4 regions of the Pseudoalteromonas sp. APC 3893 genome follow, and region 1 is predicted to be linked to each of the others. Evidence: predicted binding sites of a transcription regulator. Region 1 holds the regulator's gene; each other region holds the start of a gene.

Region 1 (2,209 bases):
ACGTGACGACCAGTTAAATTCAGTTGCATAAGCATTTTCCTTCTTTGTTTTTTTACGCCTTAAATCAAGCTCTTTCTTTGATTTGACGGTGGAATAGCCAGTGACTCGCGATATTTTGCGATTGTACGTCTAGCTACTTTGATACCTTGCTCTGCCAATATATCTGCAATTTTGCTATCACTCAATGGTTTCGCTGAGTTTTCTGCGCTAATTAATTTTTTTATTAATGCACGGATCGCTGTAGACGAACATTCCCCACCGTTTTCAGTGCTTACATGACTTGAGAAAAAATATTTTAACTCAAAAATTCCTCTTGGGGTGTGCATGTACTTTTGCGTGGTAACCCGTGAGATGGTTGATTCATGCATCTCGACCATTTCAGCAACATCGTTTAATACCATAGGGCGCATTGCTTCGGGACCATGTTCAAAAAATCCCTGCTGCTGTTTAACGATGCAGTTGGTTACTTTGAGTAATGTGTCATTACGGCTTTCTAAACTTTTTATAAACCATTTTGCTTCTTGCAAGTGTGAACGAATAAACTGGCTGTCGCTACTCGATTTAACCGAGCGAGACATAGCCGCATATTGGCTGTTTACTCTAATTTTAGGCATGCTATCGGGATTTAACTCAACAATCCAACGGCCTTTAATTTTCTTTACTGAGACATCTGGAATAACGTATTCAGATTCTTCACGTACGATGCTATCCGCAGGCTTTGGGTTTAGACTGTGGATGAGTGTCATCACTTCTTTAAGCTCATCTTCCTTAAGCTTAGTCTTTTTCATCAAAGTTCGGTAGTCGCGGCTGGCTAATAAATCGATATGTTCAGTTAAAATCATTTTTGTTTCGCTAATCCAAGGAGTTGCGGGGTCAAATTGATTTAGTTGAATACATAAACATTCTTGCAAGCTACGTGCGCCAATACCAATTGGGTCAAACAACTGAATACGTTTTAGAACCGCCTGAACTTCATCAAGCTCAATTTCTTCTTCGTTATTATCTTTATTTAGGCTTTCAGCAATGTCTTCACAGCTTAAGGTTAAAATACCTGAATCGTCGATAGCTTCGACAATGGCAATCGCAATCGCCTCGTCGGTCGGACTAAATGGGGTTAGCTGTAACTGCCACATAATATATTCATGCAAGGTTTCGGTTGAAGCCCCTTGATAAATAGATTCATCTTCAGGCATCGGGCCTGATGAGCTGGCAGGAGCGGCGCTCATGTACTCATCCCAGGTCACATCCATAGCCATATCGTCACTTACTGTGTCTTTATTAAGTGCTTCACTGCTTTCTTGTTCGTATTCGCTTGGTGTCTCATCGGCAGAAGCACTTACTGTGACGTCTTCGGTATCTTGTTTTTGTTCATTTTTGCCAGCCGTTTCGTCACCAAACTCTTGCTCTTCGACTTCAAGCAGTGGGTTACTGTCGAGTGCTTCTTGAATTTCTTGCTGGAGATCCAATGTACTTAACTGCAATAAGCGAATTGCTTGTTGCAGTTGTGGAGTCATTGTAAGTTGCTGGCCCATGCGCAGCTGGAGTGATTGCCTCATTTATCTCTAACAATCCTTTTATTGTGTTGTCATAATTTAGTTTAGCAGATAGTTAGCTGAGCGTTGCTTTATAGCCTAAATTGCTCACCCAGATATACATCGCGAACTGTTTGGTTGGCAAGTACATGCTCAGGAGTTCCTGACGCAATTAACTCCCCATGAGAAACTATGTAGGCTTTTTCACAAACATCAAGGGTTTCTCTTACATTATGGTCGGTTATTAGTACACCGATGCCACGGTTTTTAAGGTGCTCGATAATCTTCTTTATATCTAACACTGAAATGGGATCAACACCAGCAAAAGGCTCATCTAACAGAATAAATTTAGGATTTGCGGCTAAAGCACGCGCAATTTCAACACGGCGGCGTTCACCACCTGACAATGCCATGCCTTGACTATCACGAATGTGTTGAATGCTAAATTCATCAAGTAGGCTATCCAAAGCTTCTTCACGGGCTGTTTTGTTTAGTTCTTTACGGGTTTCTAAAATCGCCATGAGGTTTTGGTAAACGGTCAGCTTACGGAAAATAGACGACTCTTGTGGTAAGTAGCCAATACCCAGGCGAGCACGGCTGTGCATGGGCAATAATGTAATATCGTTATCATCAATACTAATTTTACCTTTATCGCTCGGCACTAAGCCAACAATCAT
Region 2 (2,209 bases), on a different contig from region 1:
CCGCGCAAGGATTTAATGCCGTACCGCGTTCGATTACTCATTGAATACTTATTAGCTAGTTTTAAGGATGACTAAAAATTAGGCTTTAAGTCTGTCGCTACACAGGATAAACTTTAACAAACAAAAATAAAAAAATCTTCAACATGAATGACTTTTATCAGCTTAGCGCCACCAGCCTGCAAGGGCAATCTATTGAATTTAATAACTTTGAAGGAAAAGTTGTGCTTGTGGTTAACACTGCTAGCCAATGTGGCTTTACCCCGCAATATGCTGGCTTACAAGCATTACATGAAAAATATCATCAGCAAGGCTTAGTGATCATTGGCTTTCCTTGCAATCAATTTGGTAAGCAAGAACCCGGTGATGCAACGCAAATTAAACAAGGTTGTTTAATTAATTATGGTGTCGATTTTCAAATAATGAGCAAGGTAGATGTCAACGGCAAACACGCACACCCTGTGTTCAGGCATTTAAAGTCTGTATTACCTGGTTTTTTAACCCGTAAAATAAAGTGGAACTTTACCAAGTTTTTAATAGGTAAAGAAGGTAACGCAATAAAACGTTTTGCCCCGTTTACTAAACCACAGCAAATAGAAAGCACCATAGCGAAAGCTTTACAGAACAAAAGCTAGCTCAGATAGTAAAAGGCTGTTTGTATTAACTAACAGCCTATTTAAATCCCCTTAGTGATTTAAATACTCATCAAAGTCATCATCACCTAAGTTTTTACGCAAACGCTTTTGCTCTAGGTAGTCTTCCAACTTTTTTTTCACCTTTTGCTTCTTCTTGTCGTGTTGATTGCGCCCAACCATTTCATACTCGTCTTCAACAAAATCATCATCTAGCGCATCATAACTAAATGTCTTACCCACAACCCACTCCATAAAGTGTTTGAGACCAATGCTAATTTGATATAAGCATTGATAAAGTTAAAAAGTTTAGTGCCATTTCCTTGTATGAAAAAGCATCAAATACAGCCACCCTTCTATCTTATAAAGAAGGTATGTCAGTAATGTGAATAAATAGCGCTTAATTTGAATTCTGGAAAGTGAGAGTTTTTTATCGAAACGATAAACATCTTTTATGCATTTAAATATTTTAGTCAAAATGACTAATTTATAGTGTTTCTCTAAATTTTTAAATTATATCAAATTGCATTAAAAACAATTAAAGCATTGTTTTTAATCGATTTATATTATTGGCATCAAACTTGATATCTCTTTATCAACAAAAGTTAAATTCAACACTTAGCAGGATTACAAAAATGAAAAAATTACTATTAGTCGGCTCTTTATTTATTGCTACAGGTGCAATTGCTCATGACGATCACGATACAAATATCTCATTTAGTGGTGATTCATGTGAAGTCGAATTTCAAAATGATGTGCGTATCAAACCAAGTGAGTTAGAAATTTTTACCGCTGATAATCACAGTATGGTTTTTAGTGATAATGGTGAGCTGCTAATTGATGGCCAAACACTAGCGCTTGATAGCGAGCAACGCCAAGCAATCAGTGATTACTCAGACAGCTTACGTAGCCAACTTCCTGAAGTTGCAAATATTGCGCTTGAGGGCGTAAAAATAGCGGGTGTCGCCATTGAAGAAGTCGCTAGCGCGTTTAACATTCAAGGCTTTGATAGTATAAATGAATTAATGGCCGACATTGAAGTTGAAGTAGAGAATACATTCTATCAGCAAGGCGCCTTTGTAATGGGTCAGCAAAGCTTCAATGAGTTTGGTGAAAACTTTGAAAGCCACTTTGATGAGCAAATCGAAAGCGCTGTAGAGTCGGCTATGATGCAATCAATGGGCAGTATATTAATGGCACTAGGCTCTGAATTAATGGGTTCTGGCGGCGATATGCAAGCGCTTGAGCAACGCATGGAAAACATGGGTGCGCAAATAGAACAAAAAGTAGAGTTACAAGCTAATCAACTTGAAAAGCGTGCCGATGCATTATGTGGTAACTTTTCAACCATTGCAGAACAAGAGCAGCAACTCGTACAACTGGTTCCAGAACTTAAAAGTTACCAACTATTTAGCTATAAGCAAAATAATTAAATCAATATATAAAATTTTATATCCCTTTAGCAGCATTGGTCTTAACAGCCCCTGCTGCTTTTTTACTTTTTAGCCAAATGTAACAGCTCACCTAATTTACTAATTGCTTGCTCCAAGCGATCACTCCACGGTAGGCCATAACTTAAA
Region 3 (2,209 bases), on a different contig from region 1:
TGGGCGATTAATGGAATACTTAGAAACAGAAAACTTTCATGCTGAAAATGTTGAGATGCTTATTTTAGATGAAGCAGACCGTATGTTAGATATGGGCTTTCGTAAAGAAATGCTGCGCATTTGTGATGAAGCTAAAAACCGTCGTCAGTGCTTTCTATTTTCAGCAACACTTGAAGGCGACAGCGTAGAGCAATTCGCAGAGCGTATTTTAAATGATCCGGCACTGCTTGAAGCAGAGTCGTCACGTAAAGAAAAAGCTAAGATCCATCAATGGGTACATTTAGCCGATGACTACCATCATAAGCTTGAGCTATTAGTTAATACCTTAAATGGCCCAGATGTCAGCAAAGCAATTGTGTTTGTTAAAACTCGAGAGCGCCTTGAAACCCTCATTGGTGAACTCACCAACAACGGGGTAAAAGCAGCCTGGTTACGTGGCGAAATGCCACAAGACAAACGCATGAAAGCAATGGAAAACTTCCACAGTGGCCGTACCAAAATTTTGGTTGCAACAGATGTTGCCGCACGCGGTATTGATGTAGCTGACATTAGCCATGTCATTAACTTTGATATGCCACGTACCGCCGACGTATATGTACATCGTATTGGTCGTACTGGTCGCGCAGGTAAAAAAGGCATCGCGATTTCATTAGTGGAAGCGCACGATGTGGCCGTTTTAGCTAAGGTTGAGCGTTACACTGAGCAAAAACTTAAACGCCGCGTAATAAAAGGCATTGAGCCACAGCATAAAGAAGCTAAAATGCCAGTCAAGAAACTAAAAGATCCAGCTAAAATTAAAGCCCGTAAAAAGGCGAAGGCAAAAGTGAAGAAAAAGAAGTAGCTTTTTATAAAACGATAAGCCGAGCCTCAATGAGCCTCGGCTTTTTATCACTCCCAGCGTGCCCCGAACTCCACCCTAATCATCTCGAAAAAACCTAGCTCAAAGTTAGATCTGATTACTTTTCACACTTTCTTAGTAAGCAGCACTATAAAAAGTTCTCATTAATAAAGAATTTTTTACTTATTTAGATGTAAAAAATACCTAACTAACGAGTAAAACAACAAAAGCATAACTTATTCCTTTTAATTTTCAATGTGTTAATTATTGGAATGGTATTTGTAATTAAGAATATATCTTTAATTAAGCAAGCTTGAGGGAAATCATGAACCGCTTCAAATTAACCGTATCACTTATATCGCTTAGTTGTGTTTTTTTACTTGCCTGTGCAACGCAAGTGAGTGCAGCGCCAAGCAGTATTATGGTCAGTAGCGCTTCAACTCAACCCACTTTACAACAGCTTACAGTTAACAAGTTACTTAACAACCCAAACTTAAACCTCTCACAGCTAAACTTAACCGTGATAGGTAACAAAATTGAATTAAATGGCATCGCGAGCAACGGTTTTGAACGTGCCCTTGCGCAAAAATTTATCGAGAACACTCAAGGTATAGAGATCATAGAAAATAAAATGCTCGTTGAGCTAGAAGAATAAATACCGATTTTAAAGAATTACACTCCCCTTGTTGAGCGCCATTGGCGCTCTTTTTTTTATACACGCCGCTGCTTTTATTTACCAATCGCTTGTTTGGCAAAAAGATGTTTTATCGGCCCTAGGTTATCAACCATGCTCAAACCAACACCGCGTATCAACTTTTTAACTGGGTGAGTACCTGCAAATAACTCTTTTAAACCTTGCATCATAGCAATATGCTTTTGCGCATCGAGCTTGCGGGTGCGTTCGTAATCACGCAAGGTGCGATCACTGGCAAACTCTGTATTTTGCTCACTGAGTAATTCAATCAAATAACTGGCATCTTTCAGGCCTAAATTCATCCCAAGCCCTGCGAGGGGGTGAATTGTATGTGCAGCATCGCCGATGAGCACCACTTTACCTGCAACCCATTGCTGGGCGTAACGCATTTTAAGTGGAAATGCAGCACGCTGACTTTGTATCTCGCATAAACCACATTGACCATCCAGTGCAGCCATAACCGCTTTATTAAAATCAGCATCATCCATCGCTAATAGGGACTGACAATGCTCAGGGCTCGTTGACCAAACAATTGAATGCGTGTGTTTATCTGTCAGAGGTAAAAATGCTAATGGCCCAGTAGGTAAGAATACCTGGCGTGCAGTATTATTATGTGGCTCGGCGGTTTTTACCGTCGCAACAATCGCATTATGATCATAATCTTTAAACGTGATAGG
Region 4 (2,209 bases), on a different contig from region 1:
TACGTTTTTGTGATTCATCAGTATCAGTAGCAAAACCTTTAAATACTGACTTAGGCTCACTCTTACAGAGCATAGCTACACCGTAATGAGCTTTTTGGCCATGAAAGTAAACGTGGTAACCCATTTTTTGTACATCATCTAAAGGGAAAGCTTCATCATGTACTTTGATTTCTTGCAAACCTATAACATCAGGTTGATGTTTATCAATAATTGCTTGAAGTTGGTGAAGTCGGGCGCGAAGCCCATTGATGTTAAATGAAATAACTTTCATATTATTGGCCTAAAGTGCATATTTATTTGCGACAAATTCTATCATTAAAATGTCGATGGTACATGCGATTATTTGGAAATATAGTTGGACTAATGTTGAACAAATGATGATTAAAGATTAAGCATTGTTAAACTTGAATTAATTAAAAAATTAAATTGATTATTCAGTTGATCTGATTTTTTTGTATATATAATGCGCGAAATTCACCCGTTCACTCTATATTCATACAGGTAAGTCATGAAAAAACAGCTTTTAACTTTATTCGTTGCAATAGCTTCACTCTCTCACGTTGCTCAAGCAGCTCAGTACTTCAGTGCTGATAAAAAAATTGAATCTCAACTTTGCTCAATTAGTGCAAACGAAGGTTTTTCTGCCGCACGTAAAGTAGCTCACCAACATGGTATTTTTATCTCTCGTCACTCACAAAGTATTTTATGTAACGGTCAAGACATTCGTGATATTGCTAAAAAAGAGAGTGACAAAAAGCGTAATGTAAAAGTTGTAGAAGTATTCGCCACCAATGATCAAACTGAAACTCAACTTTGTGTTACTGCTGTAAAGCAAGGTCTTACACCTGTGCGTGAAAAAATTGGCAACTTAAACTCATTACGCTGTAATGGTGAGCCAGTAACTGATTTTGTTAAGCGTTATCAAAATGCAGCAATATAACGGTTAATTATTGTAAAGAAGCGCTGATTAGCGCTTTTTTTATGTCTGCAATTTTTACAAAAGTTGTGCAATGATTTTACAGCCTTATTCTATTAGTGAAATTGTTTTTAGTTAACTGATTGATAATAAAGTATTTATAGAGTTGGCGCAGTCCTTGTATTATTTCATTTGAATTTGATTTTTATTTATTACAAGGAAACGTCTTATGAAAAAGTTAACACTTGCATCAACTATTTTGGCCGCTCTAACTCTAAGCGCATGTTCAGCGAATTCTTCTCTTGCAAAAATCGATAGTGATTTTGGTAGCTTAGACAACGATGATGATGGCTATATTTCTAAAGTCGAAGCTGATGATGACGATATTTGGGAGCATTTTTCAAACATCGATACCAATATGGACGAGCAGATTAGCCGCAAAGAATTTGCAAATTACACTCACCTAAATACAGGTAAAGTTGCAACAGACAGCGAAGTAACTGAGTCAGCATTTAAGGCAGAAATTGCAAAGTTTGATCCGATTGAAAGTGATTTTAAGTCATTAGATAACGATCGTAATGGTTATATCTCAGTCGTCGAAGCAAACGATGACGATATTTCAAATCACTTTGGTTACATGGATCGCAATAAAGATAAGCGTATCAGCAAAAACGAATTTGTCACTTATATCAAAACTCATGGTAGTGGCGTTGCTGAAGATGAAGCTCTTGAAATGATAAAAAATAGCTAATTTTATTTTTAGTGATATTAATGCCAGCTTTATGCTGGCATTTTTGCTTTTTTAGATAATAAATTTTCCAACCTAGCTAATGTTCTGTCATAATATAACGCTCATAATATCCAACCTTTAGCGCGTCTATTCTTAAATGGTTATTTAAATGGCAACAAAACGAATTAGTGATGAGCAACTGATTGAAATCATTGAAGCGGCAATTTTTGTTGCAGGTAAGCCGTTAAGTAAGCGGCACCTTAAAGAAACCGTTTTAAGTGAATTAAGTGTATCGATGTCGCGAGTTAATGATGCTATTGATCATATTCAAATTCATTATCAAACGCGGGGTATTCGATTAGTTGAAGTCGGCAGTGGGTATCGGTTTCAAGCCTGTGCAAGTTTAGCTCCATGGCTGAGTAATTTATTTCAAGAGCGAGCGCCTAAATATTCTCGTGCGTTATTAGAAACACTGTCACTAATTGCATATCGTCAGCCTATAACTCGTGGTGAAATCGAGCAAGTCCGTGGCGTGGCTGTGGGTTCTGGAATTATGAAATCCC

Evidence for each region. Region 1 encodes sigma-54, which starts transcription at its own class of promoters, with help from an activator protein. Its sites were predicted from a motif close to GTTGGCACGNNNNTNGNNT; they were not measured.
Region 2: a site for sigma-54 is predicted at 1,198-1,216, ahead of QMA12_RS10155 (YggN family protein). Genes of this name have one in related genera too.
Region 3: a site for sigma-54 is predicted at 1,105-1,123, ahead of QMA12_RS12600 (BON domain-containing protein). Genes of this name have one in related genera too.
Region 4: a site for sigma-54 is predicted at 1,082-1,100, ahead of QMA12_RS02825 (EF-hand domain-containing protein). Genes of this name have one in related genera too.

The regions. Positions count from the first base shown of each region.
Region 1 is NZ_JASDCD010000011.1:135,376-137,584, forward strand. It holds gene hpf (ribosome hibernation promoting factor) at 1-29, opposite strand, end outside; gene QMA12_RS13670 (RNA polymerase factor sigma-54) at 60-1,556, opposite strand; gene lptB (LPS export ABC transporter ATP-binding protein) at 1,625-2,209, opposite strand, start outside.
Region 2 is NZ_JASDCD010000006.1:145,922-148,130, reverse strand. It holds gene QMA12_RS10170 (LysR family transcriptional regulator) at 1-75, shown strand, start outside; gene QMA12_RS10165 (glutathione peroxidase) at 144-632, shown strand; gene QMA12_RS10160 (PA3496 family putative envelope integrity protein) at 684-872, opposite strand; gene QMA12_RS10155 (YggN family protein) at 1,265-2,062, shown strand; gene QMA12_RS10150 (PLP-dependent aminotransferase family protein) at 2,125-2,209, opposite strand, start outside.
Region 3 is NZ_JASDCD010000010.1:57,178-59,386, reverse strand. It holds gene srmB (ATP-dependent RNA helicase SrmB) at 1-841, shown strand, start outside; gene QMA12_RS12600 (BON domain-containing protein) at 1,164-1,493, shown strand; gene QMA12_RS12595 (FAD-dependent monooxygenase) at 1,568-2,209, opposite strand, start outside.
Region 4 is NZ_JASDCD010000001.1:616,884-619,092, forward strand. It holds gene xthA (exodeoxyribonuclease III) at 1-271, opposite strand, end outside; gene QMA12_RS02820 (exonuclease III) at 509-940, shown strand; gene QMA12_RS02825 (EF-hand domain-containing protein) at 1,146-1,667, shown strand; gene scpB (SMC-Scp complex subunit ScpB) at 1,816-2,209, shown strand, end outside.